Regions from separate parts of the Cyanobacterium sp. DS4 genome, predicted to be linked through region 1. Evidence: predicted binding sites of a transcription regulator. Region 1 holds the regulator's gene; the other holds the start of a gene.
The links. The regulator NtcA, encoded in region 1, controls nitrogen genes in cyanobacteria. The targets are predictions, from matches to a motif close to TTTGTANCNNNNGNTACAAA.
Positions count from the first base shown of each region.

Region 1 (8,368 bases):
AAAAAGAAATTGTCCCTGAATTAATAGGACATTTGAAAGTAGAAGAAGTGGGTAATTTAGTTTTAGATTTGTTGAATAATGAGGATAAATTGAAAAAAATAAAATCCGATTTACAAAAACTCAGAGGAAGTGCTGGTGCTAGTGAAAAAATAAGTCAAATTGTTGCTAACATTATTAACAATAAATAAGGCAATTTATCAATGATAGAGCGTATTTTAGAACCTGAAGTCATGGACGATGACTTAGAAGCCCAAGAATATGATCAAATGGACTTCACAGAAGTTAACACAGATTTTGCCCTTCTTGCTAGTAAATTAGGAAAAGAACAAAGTAAAGTGCTTGACGTTGGTACTGGTACAGCCAGAATACCTCTAATACTAGCTGATTTTTGTCCTCAATGGCACATTACGGCTATTGATTTAGCTTCATCTATGTTAAAAATAGCAGAAACAAATATTCAGGAGAAAAATAAATCGTCTCAAATTTCGTTACAGTTAGTGGATGGAAAAAAAATGCCCTATCCTGACAATAGTTTTGATTTAATTATTTCTAACAGTTTGATTCATCATATACCCCAACCTTTGGAATTGTTAAAAGAAATTAATCGGGTTGTGAAAAAAAATGGGGTTATTTTAATTAGAGATTTATTCCGCCCCAAATCAGAGGATGATATAGAAAAAATTGTTCAAAAAGCTAACTTAGATTATAGTCCTCGACAGAAACAACTATTTAAAGATTCCTTAAGGGCGGCATTAACTGTTGATGAAATAAAAGATTTAGCCCATGAAATGGAATGGTATTCGGCTCAAGTATATCATTCTTCTCCTCGCCATTGGACGTTAAGACATAGTCTAAACTGATTTCGTGGTTAGGAATTATAAAATAGGTTTCAGGTTTTAGGTGTCAGGTTTCAGGTTTTCATTAATTACTAATTACTAATTTTTAATTACCATTGCCTTTTGCCTCTTGCCTCTTGCCTTGTCTTCATCAATATTTTTTATTCTCTCGCCGAGTATAAGTTAATTCATTAATAATCATATCTGCGATCGCACTTGCACTATTTTTATCGGCTAATTGTTGAGCATGAAAACTCATTTTCATCAATTTATCTTGGTTATTTAACAAATCTAATACTGTTTCTGTTAATAGTTCTGAGGATAAATGTTCTTGCCTAAACATCAAAGAAGCCTCAGCGTTAGTAAATTCTTGACCGTTAAAAAATTGATGGTCTTCTGCGGCAAAAGGATAAGGAATCAAAATGGAAGGAGTTTTAGTAATGGCTAATTCGGTTAAACTTCCAGCACCTGAGCGACTAATGGCCAGATTTGCCCTTTGTAATAATGCACCCATCTTATCATAAAAAGGCATTTCTAAATAATGAGGATGGGTCAAAGTTCCGATTTCATCGTCTTGATTGCCCGTTAAATGGACTATATAAGCCCCTGTTTCTAGTATTTGAGGTGCTGATTGTCTGACCAATTTATTTAGGGCTACTGCTCCTTGTGAACCCCCCATAGCGACAATTAGAGGAACATCGTCGGGAATATCTAATGGCAAAGTTTGGGGTTGTAAAAATTCCTCTCTAACGGGTGTACTTACCCATTGGGTTTTACTTTTGGGTAAATATTTTTCTGTACCTCGAAAACCAATAGCTACTAATTTACACCATTTTCCGAATAACTTAGTTACTTTTCCCGGTATATAGTTAGATTCGTGTAGAATGACGGGAATTTTAGCCAATTTAGCGGCAATAATGGCAGGAGCGGCAATATAACCCCCTGTGGTGAAAACTATCTCTATTTTACTCTTTTTAATGATTTGATAAGTACGTGCGATCGCACTGAGCATTTTACCCATGACAAAAATAGTTTTGATGCCGAAACTGGTTTGAAAACCCTCAATATCAACGGTATGTAAACGGTAATCGGAAGGCACAAGAGTAGTTTCTAAGCGATTAGGCACACCTAACCATTGAATCTGATAATCTGGTAACTGTTGGGCTACAGCTAAAGCGGGAAATAAATGCCCTCCCGTGCCACTGGCGGCAATGAGTAAACGAGGTTGTTTCACAGACACGAATATCTATAAATATAAATTATCAATTGTTCGGAATAATAAATTATACTTTGTAAAGGATAGAGTTTTGAATTAATAATTCAAGAATTAAAAATTGAGAAATAAATAATTAGCCCACAATTATTATCTAACTTCAAACTCCAAACTCTTTATTTATTCGTCCAACCAATTTTATTGAGGAAAAAATGATTTATTTCTGGCATCAAGTATATAATTTCTGTCACCAGATTACCCACCGCATTGGGGAAAGTTTACTAGCGGATTTTGCTCAATTAGAACCAACTCGGAAAGCTGATGGTAGTCTAGTAACTAAGGCGGATAAATGGGCGGATGAGGAGTTAAGACTGGGAATTAAACAATGTTTTCCCACTCATGGGGTTTTGACGGAGGAAACCGAGCATATTTTACCCCCTAATGAATGGTGTTGGGTAATTGACCCCATTGATGGTACAACTAATTTTACCCGTGGTATTCCGATTTGGGGTATATCTATCGGCTTACTTTATCGAGGTATTCCCGTTTTCGGTTTTGTTCATTTTCCCCAAGTACAACAAACTTATCATGGTTATTATTATGGTAATACGGGATTAACTGGCCCCAGAGGTGCTTTTCTCAACAATAATCCTATTTCTACCAGTGACGCATCTCCTACCATGAATCACGTGGTGACAATGTGCAACCGTAGCTTAGATATTCTCAAACAAGATTTTCCCTGCAAAGTTAGAATCACTGGTGTGACAAGTTATGATCTTATTTCTGTCGCTTGTGGTGCTACTTTGGGTGCGATCGAAGCTAGTCCAAAAATTTGGGATATTGCTGGTGCTTATCCGATACTTTTAGCCGCAGGGGGAAGTTTTGTCCATATCAATCCAGAAAACGCTTTTCCTCTTACTAAAGGAGTCAATTATGGTAATATCAGCTTTCCCTGTTTAGCAGTGGCAAAAGAGAATTTAATTTCCGTTTTTAAGCCTTTAGTAGAGTCAATTTATCAACCTAAATCTTTACTTATTTCCTAATTAGACTTCTTGCAGAAGTCAGGCAATAGACAACAGTTTGCTTGCAACACAAAGCATTGATTTAGGTAGTATGTTTTTTGTTGAAATGAGAGGAAAAGCATTATTGTCAACTAAAAAAGAGAAAAAAAGACAGTTAGTTAATAGTTAATAATGAATAATAGATTTCAATTAAGAATCAAGAAAAAGTGATAACGCACTAGATAAAAAAAGAAGAATGAAAATAGCTAATTCCTAATTTTAATTCCTGACACCTGAAACTTGCCCAACATTATTGATATTATTGCGTCGAATTGAGGTTTTTTTATGCGTGCAGATAATATACAGTTACCATTAATACCCATTATTAATGAATTAATTATTAATAATCCGAATACTATCTCTTTAGGGCAAGGAGTTGTATTTTATCCTCCTCCTGATGAAACTTTCAAAGAGATTGATAAATTTGCCAATAATCCTCGAAATAATTTATATCAATCCATCAACGGTGTAAATGAATTATTAGCAGAAATAGAGACTAAATTAGCTAGAGATAATAAGATTAATTATAGTCAAAATAAATCATCTATTTTCGTGACTGCAGGGTCAAATATGGCGTTTATGAATGCAGTTTTAGCTATCACTAATCCAGAAGATGAAATAATCATTTTAGCCCCCTATTATTTTAACCATGAAATGGCAATTAGATTAGCTAATTGTAAACCTATAATTGTCGATACAAATAATCAATATCAACCAGATATAGAAAGAATAATTGATGCCATAACACCAAAAACAAAAGCAATTGTAACCATTTCTCCCAATAATCCCACAGGGGTTGTTTACTCAAAAAAAGACTTATTAGCGATTAACATATTATGTAAAGAAAAAGGAATTTATCATATCAGTGATGAGGCTTATGAGTATTTTACTTACAATGGAATTAAACACTATTCTCCTGCGTCTTTTGTCGATAGTGATAATCACACAATTTCTTTATTTAGTTTATCGAAAGCCTACGGTTTTGCCAGTTGGAGAATTGGCTATATGGTGATTCCAAAACATTTAGAAATGGCTGTAAAAAAAATTCAAGATACAATTTTAATTTGTCCTCCTGTAATTTCCCAATATGGTGCTTATGGTGCTTTAAAAATTGGTAAAAATTATTGTCAAAAATACTTATTACAAATTAATCAAGTTAGAGAAAAAATGCTTGATTCTTTAGCAAAAATTACCGATATTTGTGAAGTGAGTAAATCTGATGGGGCATTTTATTTGTTTTTAAAAATTAAGAGCGAGATAAATTCTTTTGAACTAACAAAAAAACTCATTGAAAACTATCGAGTAGCAGTAATTCCGGGTACAACTTTTGGTGTAGAAAATAAGTGTTGTTTAAGGGTTGCCTATGGAGCGTTAAATTATGATACTGCATCTATAGGTATTAACAGATTGGTGGAAGGTTTATCACAACTTATCGAGGTTTAAAACAAGGGTGAAAGTCAAGTTAAAAGGGCAAAGGGCAAGAGGCAAAAGTGTTTAATTAACACTAACACCAATCCCCCAATTCCCCAATTCTCTAACACCCTAACTCAATACTTACTCTGTCATGCCCATAATTTCATAACCTGCATCGACGTAAATAATTTGTCCTGTAATACCACTAGATAGATCACTACATAAAAAAGCGGCGGTGTTTCCTACTTCAGTTTGAGTAACAGTGCGTCTGAGGGGTGCAACTTTTTCCACGTGGTGAATCATATCAAGAATTCCACCCACTGCAGAAGAGGCAAGAGTGCGAATGGGGCCAGCAGAAATGGCATTTACTCGCACATTCATAGGGCCTAATTCGGAGGCTAAATAACGAACACTCATTTCTAAGGCGGATTTGGCTACACCCATGACATTATAGTTAGGGATAACTTTCACACCTCCAAGATAGCTAAGGGTTAAAATACTACTACCTTCACGAAATAAGGGTTTTGCTGATTGCACTAAACGGGTTAAAGAATAGGCACTTACATCTAAAGCTGTTTGGAAACCATTACGAGAAGTACTACTAAATTCTCCTGAGAGGTCTTCTTTCTGCGCAAAGGCTAGGCAATGAATTAAAATGTCTATATGACCCCATTGGTCTTTAATTTGATCGAAGGTAGAATCTATTTGAGCATCATCTTGCACATTGCAAGGAAGAAAAACACTGGGGTTTAAAGGTTCTACTAAATCTCCAACTTTTTTCTCGAAACGTCCTTTATCATCGGGTAAATAGGTAACACCAATATTTGCACCGGCTTTATGTAGTTGTTGAGCAATACCCCAAGCAATGGATTTATTGTTAGCAATACCTGTTACTAAAGCGTTTTTTCCTGTCAAATCTAACATATTCTTGATTTTGAATCTAATTTTCTGTAATTTAAGGACAATTATTCGCTAAACTGATCAAGTTATAGACGGTTTTCTCGTTATTCTTATTTTCTTATAGAAAGGGTCGTTTATCGAGCCATTTTTTATTTTATTTTTAAGTTAATTATCTCTATGCAATCATTGTCTATGTCTGAACAACCTTTAGCTTCAGTTTTTCGTCAAATTGGGGCGGGAATTTATACCCCTGTGGTGGAAAAATTTGAACGGGGTAAAACAATTTTTTTTCCGGGTGATCCTGCGGAAAGAGTATATTTTTTAATGAAAGGTGCTGTCAAGTTGTCACGGGTTTATGAGGCAGGGGAAGAGATTACCGTGGCTTTGTTGCGAGAAAATAGTGTTTTTGGGGTCTTGTCTTTGATTACTGGGCAAAAATCCGATCGCTTCTACCATGCGGTGGCTTTCACTCCTGTGGAATTACTTTCTGCTCCTATTGAGCATTTTCAGCGTTCTTTAAAAGAAAATCCTGAGTTGTCTAGGTTGATGCTACAAGGCTTGTCGTCTCGAATATTGCAAACGGAAATGATGATTGAGACTTTAGCCCATCGTGATATGGCTTCTCGTTTAGTTAGTTTTTTATTGATTCTTTGTCGGGATTTTGGTATTCCTAGCCCTAGCGGTATTACTATTGATTTAAAGTTGTCACATCAAGCGATCGCAGAGGCTATTGGTTCAACACGGGTAACGGTGACTCGTTTATTAGGAGAATTAAGACAAGAAAATTTAATTACTATTAATAAGAAAAAAATCACAGTACATAATCCTGTTGCCCTTAGTCAGCAATTTGCATAAGTTTTTCCTCTGTTTCCTCCCACCTTTACTAACAAGAAATAATCATTTTTTTGATTTTTAACTACATAAATTATTAACTAATGACTAGCGCTTATATTTTAATCATAGCGATGTTACTTTTGGGGGGACTAATCGCAGCACTGGGCGATCGCATTGGCACAAGGGTTGGAAAGGCTAGATTAAGACTTTTTCAATTAAGACCAAAACAAACAGCAGTTTTAATTACTATCGGTACAGGAACATTAATTTCTGCTTCTACTTTAATTATTTTATTTAGTTTAAGTGCATCTTTACGTCAGGGAGTTTTTCAACTGGACGAAATTCTCCAAAAAAGACGAGAAATAACAGAACAATTAGAAACAGTTAAAACGGAAAAAGAAGAGGCGGAAAAAGCTCTGTTAGAAGCTAAGAATAGACAAAATACTGTTTTAAGTCAATTAAATATTAAGGAAAATGAGTTATCCACAACTCAAAAAAAAGTAAAAGAAATTCAAAATAGAACAGAAAAACTAAGAAAAGAAGTAGGAAGAATTATTAAAGAAAAAGAAGATTTATTAATAGAAAAAGAGGACATTCAACAACAAAGTTTAAAATTAGAAGAATCCATCGCTCAAAGAGATCAAGAGTTACAGGAAAAACAAGGGCAAATTGAACAACAAGAGGTGATTTTACAACAGCAACAAAGGAGTCTTGAACAGTTAAAAAAGAGACAAAAACAGTTAGAATCTGATATAAATAGTCGAGATGAGCAAATAGTAGAGCTCGATCGCCTCATTTCTCAAACTGATGATATATTAGACGCAAAGGAACAGGAATTAGCTTCTTTAGAAAGTCAACTGGAATTTTACCGTCAAGAGGTGGAAATTCTTGAGCAATATTACCAAACTTATCAAGATTTAAGAGAAAGACCTATTGCTGTTATTAAAGGACAAGTATTAAGCGTTACTTTGGTACAAATCAAAAAAGATACAGACATCAGTGAATTAGTGGATGCCATTTTAAGTCAAGCCAATCGCAATGTTATGCAGATTATCGGTTATGGTAATCAACCTCCTACAGAAAGGTTTGTGCAAATAACTAGAGGGCAAGTTGAACAGATGAAACAACAACTAGCCAACCCAGGGCAGTATCTGGTGAGAATTTTATCGGCTGGTAATTATGTGCAAGGAGAAGAAAGAATCCGTATTTTTGGAGATGTTACCCCTAATCAAATAATCTATCAAAAAAATGAAGCGATCGCATCTATTTCCATTGATGAACAAGATTTAAACAGTGGTGAATTGCAAGAAAAACTAGACTTTCTCATTTCTGTTAGCCAATTCCGCGCCCGTAGAGAGGGAATATTGGGACAAATTTTTATCGGTGATGGCAAAATAATTTCCTTAGTGAACTTTATCGAAGAATTACAATCTTCAGACCAAACTATTGACGAAATTTTAACTGTCGCCGCCAACGAAACCTATACTTCTGGCCCCTTACAAATTAATTTAGTAGTAATTGCGGATGGGAAGGAAGTATTTAGACTATGATTTATCATTTAGGTGGGGAATAGGGAATGGGCAAAAGGCAAAGGGCAAGGGTAATAAACAATTCGTAATTAATAAATTCCAACTCTGAACCCTGAACTCCGATGATCTGAATATTACCCTAAGTCAACACAATATCGAAAACAATTTCTACCCTCTTTTTTTGCCTGATAAAGAGCATCATCCGACTTATCAATTAAAGTAGAGGGATTAATTTTTGTAGAGGGAATAAGACAATGAACGCCCATACTAATCGTAATGCTATTACTGGCACTAGAACCTCGATGGGGTATAGCTAATTCCATTATTTTTAGAGAAATATTCTCACATATCGTAATTGAACCCTGTAAATCAGTATTAGGTAGGAGAATCACAAACTCTTCTCCCCCATAACGGGCAACAAAATCACTGGAGCGTTGTAAACTAGACTTTAGGGTAAATGCGATCGCCTTTAAAACTTCATCACCCTGTAAATGTCCATAGGTGTCATTATATTCCTTAAAACAGTCAATATCAACCATAATCATTGATAAAGGTTGTTTTTCCCGACATAAACGATACCAT
Region 1 is NZ_CP084098.1:3,029,017-3,037,384, reverse strand. Features, by position in the region: gene Dongsha4_RS13030 (lipid-A-disaccharide synthase) at 1-188, shown strand, start outside; gene Dongsha4_RS13025 (class I SAM-dependent methyltransferase) at 204-860, shown strand; gene murG (undecaprenyldiphospho-muramoylpentapeptide beta-N-acetylglucosaminyltransferase) at 988-2,076, opposite strand; gene Dongsha4_RS13015 (inositol monophosphatase family protein) at 2,262-3,092, shown strand; gene Dongsha4_RS13010 (pyridoxal phosphate-dependent aminotransferase) at 3,396-4,553, shown strand; gene fabI (enoyl-ACP reductase FabI) at 4,665-5,447, opposite strand; gene ntcA (global nitrogen regulator NtcA) at 5,601-6,278, shown strand; gene Dongsha4_RS12995 (DUF3084 domain-containing protein) at 6,359-7,807, shown strand; gene Dongsha4_RS12990 (PleD family two-component system response regulator) at 7,921-8,368, opposite strand, start outside.

Region 2 (8,368 bases), 1.5 Mb from region 1:
ATCAGGTTCAGGAGGAGTATCAATTTCTCCCGAACGACTCCAAATCCAAGCGCCTTGACCTAACATATTAGCAATAAGAACATCATCCACAGGATCATATTCCAAGTCCAAGTTCCAACTACCCGGACCAATATTTTCAGGCAAACCATCCCAATTCATAGGGGAAAAAGTGCTAGGTTGTCCATTACCGTCAATATTGCTAATCCATAAACCTCCTAAACCCCCTACCACTAACTGCTGAGGGTGAGTATCCGTTGCAGGTAATAAAGTAATAGTTTGCAGATTAACTTGGGGATCTAAACCTAATTCTTGATAAGTATAATAAATAGGCTCATTATTTCCGATTTTCACCGCTAGACGATTATTTTCCCCTGAAGGATTATTCTCTCCTAACAAATATAAAATAGATGTTTCCGTTGCCAGATAATAAAGATTATCACTATTAGATACAGAATCTGAATGGTGAGTAATATCGTTAATATATAGCCCTTGAACCGAATCAATTAACTGTAACTGGTAACTATTAGGATCAAGCATCGTAGATGATTCCGAGCCATTTCTTCCTAATAGATAAGAATTTCCCGTTTCTGGATCAAAATATGCTGTATATAGATCATCCCAACTGTAGGGTTTTGCCATATCAAAGCTACTCACCTCTTCCAGACTCGAACCCACATCCAAAGCGGTAAAATCCTTAACACTATTGGACTCAAAACTTTCTGGAAGTAAAGGCATTAAAAGTATTTCATTGGGATCTACTTCCCAATGAGGAATAACCGCCTCATAAATATTCCTTGTACCCGCAAAAACAACGTCTCCTGCCCGATAAGGGTTACTATTGGCAGGAAGACCAAAAGGATAACTTCCATCAGGATTAACACTTTTAAACCAGTTTCCTTCAAAAAATGCAATAGGAACTTCATTTCCGTCATAGTCAAAAGTGATTAAATTAACACTATTAACGCTTTGCCAAGTGCCTGTTTCATCAACAGTAGTTAAAGTAATATTTCCACGACTCATGTACTGCTGAGAAGCATAGTATCCCCGACTAAAACCATCCCCCTGATAAAAAGCATCATCAAAGAAACCTAACGAACCATCCCCACCATAAACATTAGTCCATGTTAAATTACCATAACTTCCCATAGCTACGGAGTTATCCTGTATGGCACTAATCAACTGATTACCAATATTACTCCAATCTCCCGTCTTAGATTCCAAAGTCTGTAAACCTTTCCCACTTAAAGAAGTCCACGGAGATCGAGAATCAACTCCCTTCTGGAAAATTCCTCCGTCATCACTTTGTATCAGTTTTAATCCTTCTGGAGTTTCATAAAAAATAATACTGCGACTATCTGCATGGGGTGCAGTACCTCCGACAAATTCCTCTCGAATAACCCCATTTCTAGGTCCAAACCAATCCACTAATTGGGCATTAGAACCATCCGCCTGAAATTCTATTGCGACAACTCCCCCCGTATAAGGACCATTTAGACTATTTCCACCATAGTGATTTCCTCCAGCCAAAACTCTTAAAGCCAAAGGATCTTGAGGATCTGCTATAAAGGAGAAATTTCCATAAAAATACGTTCCTGCTCCTTGTCCACTACCAATATCACCCTGAACATTAACCGTCTCAAAATCTATTAATTCCGAACCATTGAGAATAAGTCTGTTAATGACAGATATTTTATTTGCTTGAGAAGCACCCACAAATAATATTGTTTGACCGTTAACCAGTTCAGGATAAGCACTAAGACGTAAGTTATCAAATGTTCCTAAAGAACTATAAAAGTCTCTAAGTTTATCTCCCGTTATATTTAATACAGTAGTTGTATCTGTGGAATCAATGTAATTAAAACCACCAGCACTTATTTTGTAAATATCTCCATTGTTGTTATTGGTCACTTGTACCAAAGAAATTTCTTGAGGATCTTGGGTTAATATTCTTAAGTTACTAACTTCTCCTTCCACAACATCTACAACCGCTAATTCATTAGGACTGGCGATAAAGAGATTATCACTAATCCAGTCTAAATCTCGAATATTAATTGTATTTTCAACAAATAGATTACTAATATCTGGATTAAGAATTAACCACTCTAAACTTCCATCCTCAAGTATTTTGGCGATTTGTAATCCTTTACTGTTACCTGAAGAATAGGCACTAAAATTAGAAGGATTACCTTGCCCAACGGCTAAATATTGTTTATCGGGTGAAACGGCTATTTTCGCAATGGATTGAATACCCTGATAACCAGAATTAGTATCATTACTAGGTTTACTCTGCCAAGTCCACTCACCCCAACTGTCGGTAGCGTAAGTATAAGGACGCATCCAAACCCCACCATTTACCGCACCGATATAGAGAAAACCATCTCCATTTTCTCCTTGAACCATTGCCAAGCCGTTAACCGCTCCTGAAATCAGAGTATCTCCCCAAATTTCTGGATAACTTAAACGTCCACGAATGGGATCTTGTATGGGGGCAGGTCCTACGGGTATCCAAGTATTTACTGTCGGTGTCATTAGATAAAAATACTTACTTATTTTTTAATATTAAAAAGTACAAATTTTATAATTATTTTACACCATAATCATACTTTTATTTCATTTATTATTAATAATAAATAATTTCATCTTTATCTATTGCTCTAACCCCAAAACTTCCCCCACACACAGGTAAAAATTTTTGTAGTAATTGAATAATTAGTCATTAACAACCTCTATAAGTGAATTCAGAGTTCAGATTTAGGAGTGAAAAAACAAATATTAAAGTAAATAAATTTATTTTTATTTTAAATTCTTTGATTCTCTAAAAAATGTTCAGAAAATATAACACCTGATACCCGACACCTGCCCTTATACAAATAATTGAGATTAACTAGAAATTACCGTGAGATTCGATCGCACCTTTAACTTTTTCTATGACCTCAGAAACTGCGATCGCACCTAAGTCCCCAGAGGCACGGGTACGGATACTAAGGGTATTATTTTCCACTTCATTAGCTCCCACAACCGCCATGACAGGGATTTTTTGTTTTTCCCCATTGCGAATCATCTTACCCAGTCTTTCACCACTGTTATCTACCTCAGCACGGATACCGAGACTTAACATTTTTTGACATACCTCTTGAGCATACCCAGAAAAATCATCGCTAACAGGCATTAAACGCACTTGAATAGGTGCTAACCAGAGAGGGAAATCCCCCGCATATTCTTCGATTAAAATACCGATCAGACGTTCTAAAGACCCGAAGGGCGCACGGTGAATCATGATGGGACGTTGACGGCTACCATCGGGGGCGGTATATTCTAAATCGAAACGCTCTGGTAAATTATAATCAACCTGTACCGTACCTAATTGCCACTCTCTTTCTAAGGCATCTTGGAAGATAAAATCGAGTTTAGGTCCATAAAAAGCCGCTTCCCCTTCCGCTTCAAAATATTCCATATCTAACTGTTTAACGGCATTACGGATGGCATTTTGGGCTTTTTCCCACACCTCATCACCGCCGATATATTTGTCAGAATTGGGATCTCGGAAGCTCAGACGGGCTTTAAAGTTCTTTAATTGTAAACTCTTAAAGACTGATAGAATTAAATCAACTACGCTGAAAAATTCGCTTTCAAGTTGATCGGGAGTAACGAATAAATGGGAATCGTCAACGGTAAAGCCTCGAACTCTGGTTAAACCGCCTAATTCCCCTGATTGTTCATAACGATATACCGTACCAAATTCCGCTAAACGCATGGGTAAATCACGGTACGATCGCAACTCACTTTTATAAATTTGGATATGGAAAGGACAATTCATGGGCTTTAAGACAAAACCAACCTCTTTTTCCGCTTCTTCTACGTTATCCGCCATCATGGGGAACATATCTTCTTTGTAGTTTTGCCAGTGACCAGAAATTTTAAATAAATCCACCCTACCAATATGGGGACTAACTACCTGTAAATAACCTCTTTTGATTTGTTCCTGTTTCAAAAAGTCCTCAAGAGTCGATCGAATCAAAGTCCCTTTAGGAGTCCACAATGGTAATCCCGGACCTACAGGATCGCTAAAAATGAACAATCCCAACTCTTTACCTAACTTACGATGATCCCGTTTTAAGGCTTCTTCCTTACGGCGTTTGTATTCGGCTAATTGTTCAGGGGTTTCCCATGCCGTACCATAAACCCTCTGTAACTGCTTATTATTGGCATCTCCACGCCAATACGCCCCTGCTACGCTTTCAAGTTCGATCGCCTTTGGGTTAAGATCTGCTGTAGTCTCAACGTGGGGACCTGCACACAAATCCCACCATTGATCCGCTAAATGATAGATGGTGATAGGTTCTTCTTTGATACTATCTAAAATCTCTAATTTGTAAGGTTCATTAATATCTTTAATTCTCTTTTGCGCTTCCTCTCTCGTGACAACCTCACGGATAACAGGCAATTTTTTGTTAATAATTTTCGTCATCTCTTTTTTGATTGCCTTGAGATCCTTTTCTGCTAAGGGTTCAGGTAAATCGAAATCATAATAAAAACCTGTTTCTGTCCAAGGACCGATGGTAACTTGAGCATTAGGATATAATTTTTGTACCGCCATAGCCATAACGTGGGAGGTGGTGTGACGGATTTTTTTTAATTCTTCTGATTCGCTGGTGCGGGGTAACTTAATTGCTTCCTGATTAGACATGGAAATTATAATATAACTATTAATTAATAAATACTCAATAAATACTGATCTTAACCAAAATTCACCCTATTTGAGTTGTGAGATTATTCTGATAATTCCAAAAACAGTGAAAAGCTATACAATCGATGAAATATCAAGAAAATCATAATGTATGCTTTTGTTAGTGATTTACTTAAGGCAATACCTCACTTCGATCGCCCCAATAGATGCAAAAAACGAATTAAAATTATGTGTAAAAAGAAAATAAGCCTTTATTTAGTAGTCAAAGTTACAAAATGTTAATAATCAAATTAATAATGTATTGGGCAGTTAAGTATATAAATCTTTAAATATTTATTTGTATTCAATATATTAATCGAGGACACATTATGGTTGTTGCTGTAAATACCACCACCACAAAAAAAGTGAAACTAAATAAAATTGAAAAAGTAAAAGAAGCAAAACACGGTTTAGATGTTAGGGAAGAAATAGAAAAGTTTGCTCAAATGGGGTGGGAGGCAATGGACGAAGATGACCTCATTGTGCGTTTGAAGTGGTTAGGGATTTTTTTTCGCCCAGTAACACCGGGGAAATTTATGCTTAGGTTACGCACTCCTAATGGTATTCTCAACAGCCAACAATTACGCACTTTTGCTGAAATTATTGAACGTTATGGGGAGGATGGAAAAGCTGATATTACCACCCGTCAAAATATTCAATTAAGGGGAGTTCATTTACAGGATATACCAGATATTTTTCGTAAATTAGAAGCGGTAGGCATGACATCGATTCAGTCAGGAATGGATAATGTGCGTAATTTAACGGGTTCTCCTGTTGCTGGAATTGACCCTCACGAGTTAATAGACACTAGAGAATTAAATCAAAAATTACAAGATTTGATTACTAATTATGGACAGGGTAGTTATGAATTTAGCAGTCTCCCTCGTAAATTAAACATTGCGATCGAAGGTAGCAAAGATAATTCTATTCACGCCGAGTTAAATGATATAGCATTTTTACCCGCCTATAAAGATGGTGAATTAGGTTTTAATGTTGTGGTAGGGGGTTACTTATCCGCTCAAAGGTGTGCAGAGTCTATTCCGATGGATGTGTGGGTAAGACCGAATGAAGAAGTATTGGAATTATGTGCGGCTATTCTTAGTGTTTATAGTGAATGTGCATTGGAAGAAGGTTTGAGGGAAAATAGAGCAAAAGCCCGTTTAATGTGGTTAATTGATAAATGGGGTATAAACCGTTTTCGCATTGAAGTGGAGAAAAAATTGGGGCAATCCTTACAATTTGCCGCTCCGAAAGATGAAATTACTTTAGAAAAAAGAGATCATTTAGGGGTTAATCCTCAAAGGCAAGAGGGTTATAGTTATATCGGTATTCATATCCCCGTTGGGCATTTAGATGCAGAAGGCTTATTTGAAATTGCTCGTTTAGCGGATGTTTACGGTAACGGAGAAATTCGGGCAACAGTGGAACAAAATTTTATTATTCCTTTTATACCGAATGACAGGGTAGAGGCATTTCTTGCTGAACCAATTTTAGAACGCTATCGAGTTAATCCTTCACCTTTAAGCCGTTCTGTAATTTCCTGTACAGGAGCTCGTTATTGTAATTTTGCCTTGGTAGAAACTAAGCAAAGAGCGGTAAAATTAGCCACAGAATTGGATAATGAACTAAATATTCCTTCTAAAGTCAGAATTCATTGGACAGGTTGTCCTAACTCTTGTGGACAGGCTCAAGCAGGGGATATTGGCTTAATGGGTACTAAAGCGAAAAAAGATGGGCAGGTGGTAGAGGGTGTTAACTTATTTATGGGGGGAAAAGTGGGCAAGGATGCTCATTTAGGCAATCTCCAACAAAAAAGTATTCCCTGTGATGATTTAAAATCCGTTTTGAAGGAAATTTTAATTAACGAGTTTGGGGCAACTGTTAAATAACCCCTGTTCGCCATAAGATATAGTCAGGTTTAAGGTTGCAGGTAGTAGGGGTTGAACATATTTAACCCTTACGGTGTTGGGAGAGACAAGTTAGAAGTTATTAATTATCAACTATTTACCTTTTGCCCTTTGTTCTTTTTACCTTATCATTCATTTTCACAGGTATAGCAGTCGCCAAGTTGTTTAAGACGCTCAGAGATTCTTCCCGTTTGTTCAAAATGACAATTAGAGATTTAAAAATGTCTTAACTAATCTGGTGGTTGCTATATTTATGGGAAATTAAAAGTTGATTTTTGTGATAATTGATTTACAATTATTTTTGGGTCAATTTCTACAGAAACAAAGTGAATGACAGTTTAAATCAGATTCAGCAGACTATCATTTTAATGAAATACTATAGCTTCGATCTTAATAGCTATCAGTTTAGAGAATTAATTGCTAAATGGACAAAGATTTATCCTCATAATTGGCTACCCTTAGCCGTTACTGAAGCTATTTATCAGGGTAGATTAAAAGCTGTTTCCGTAGAGCAAATTCTGAATGTGTGGCAAAAAAAAGGTAAAATTCAACACAGTTTTAATTATGAGTTTGTGAGGTTGATTAAACCTGATTTTACTGAGGAAGAATTAAATAAATATTTAGATATTGCAGGTAGTTTTATTTCTGATTTATTCTCGCCAGAAAATATGTCAAAGCAGTGGGATTATGATACAAAAGAGACTAACTATATTGAGGCAAACTTAACAGTTAATGATTTTAATCCTGTGGAGGATTTTTCTCATTGTTTTCAGAAGCTAAAAGGTTTTGTTGTAGAGCATAAGTGAAGAAATTCAACAATCAAATCATAGAAAAGGAAAGAGAGGCTGATTTAATTCAACCTCCGTTTTTCTAATAATAAAGTTTAGTCGATGGGAAATAGCTTTAATTTTTTCTAACTATTGTGAGATATATCTTAGCTATTGCGTCTAGTTACACGAGGATCAAAATAGTACGCGGGTACTCTCACTAAATAATTTGTTTCTTGACCTGTAATGGATTGTGCTAACTGATCAAAAGATTCAGAGTTCCAGTTACGTTCATGAATAGCTTTAGTTTGTTCTCCTCGGAAATAAGCCTGAGTACCAATAATAGATACTGCTAACCAACCAATTACAAATAAAGTGATTAAAATTGCCATAATGTTCAAGCTCCTTTGCTTGACTACACTTTTATATTAACTTATGTAAAGTTTTATTGCAATAGCTTTACAAAATGGATTTTTATGGTTAATAAGTCTTGACAAGTTCGGTTTGTACGAATATACGATTTCATAATGAACCTGAGTTCCACATAAAATTCTTGGTGGTGTCAGGGAGATGAGCAACAGGGAACAGGCAAAAGTTATAAGAATTTACAAAAAACTTATATTTATTGATTTTTTTACTTTCAATTTTTTAACGTAAATGGCAAAAGAAGTCCCTAATTTCAGCAAAGCGGATTAGAGGATGAATTTTGCCCAACAAAAAAAAATATCCGTAGGATTGATTCCACACAATACCAAAAATCTATGTTAGAATTAATTTATCATAAAAAAGTTTCTTGATATGCTAAAAATAGTCAAAGTTCGCTTGTATCCAACAAATCAGCAGAAAGAGTCGTTAGAATCAGCTTTTGGCTCGTGCAGATGGCTTTGGAATAGGTTTTTAGCCTTGACTAACGAAACATACAAGCAAACAGGTAAAGGATTATCCCGTTATGATTTACAAAAACAATT
Region 2 is NZ_CP084098.1:298,422-306,789, reverse strand. Features, by position in the region: gene Dongsha4_RS01410 (hypothetical protein) at 1-2,529, opposite strand, end outside; gene thrS (threonine--tRNA ligase) at 2,885-4,687, opposite strand; gene Dongsha4_RS01400 (ferredoxin--nitrite reductase) at 5,056-6,615, shown strand; gene Dongsha4_RS01395 (hypothetical protein) at 6,960-7,439, shown strand; gene Dongsha4_RS01390 (photosystem II protein, Psb35-related) at 7,568-7,792, opposite strand; gene Dongsha4_RS01385 (RNA-guided endonuclease TnpB family protein) at 8,199-8,368, shown strand, end outside.
Region 2: Dongsha4_RS01400 (ferredoxin--nitrite reductase) is a predicted target of NtcA. The motif match lies at 4,943-4,962, and genes of this name have one in related genera.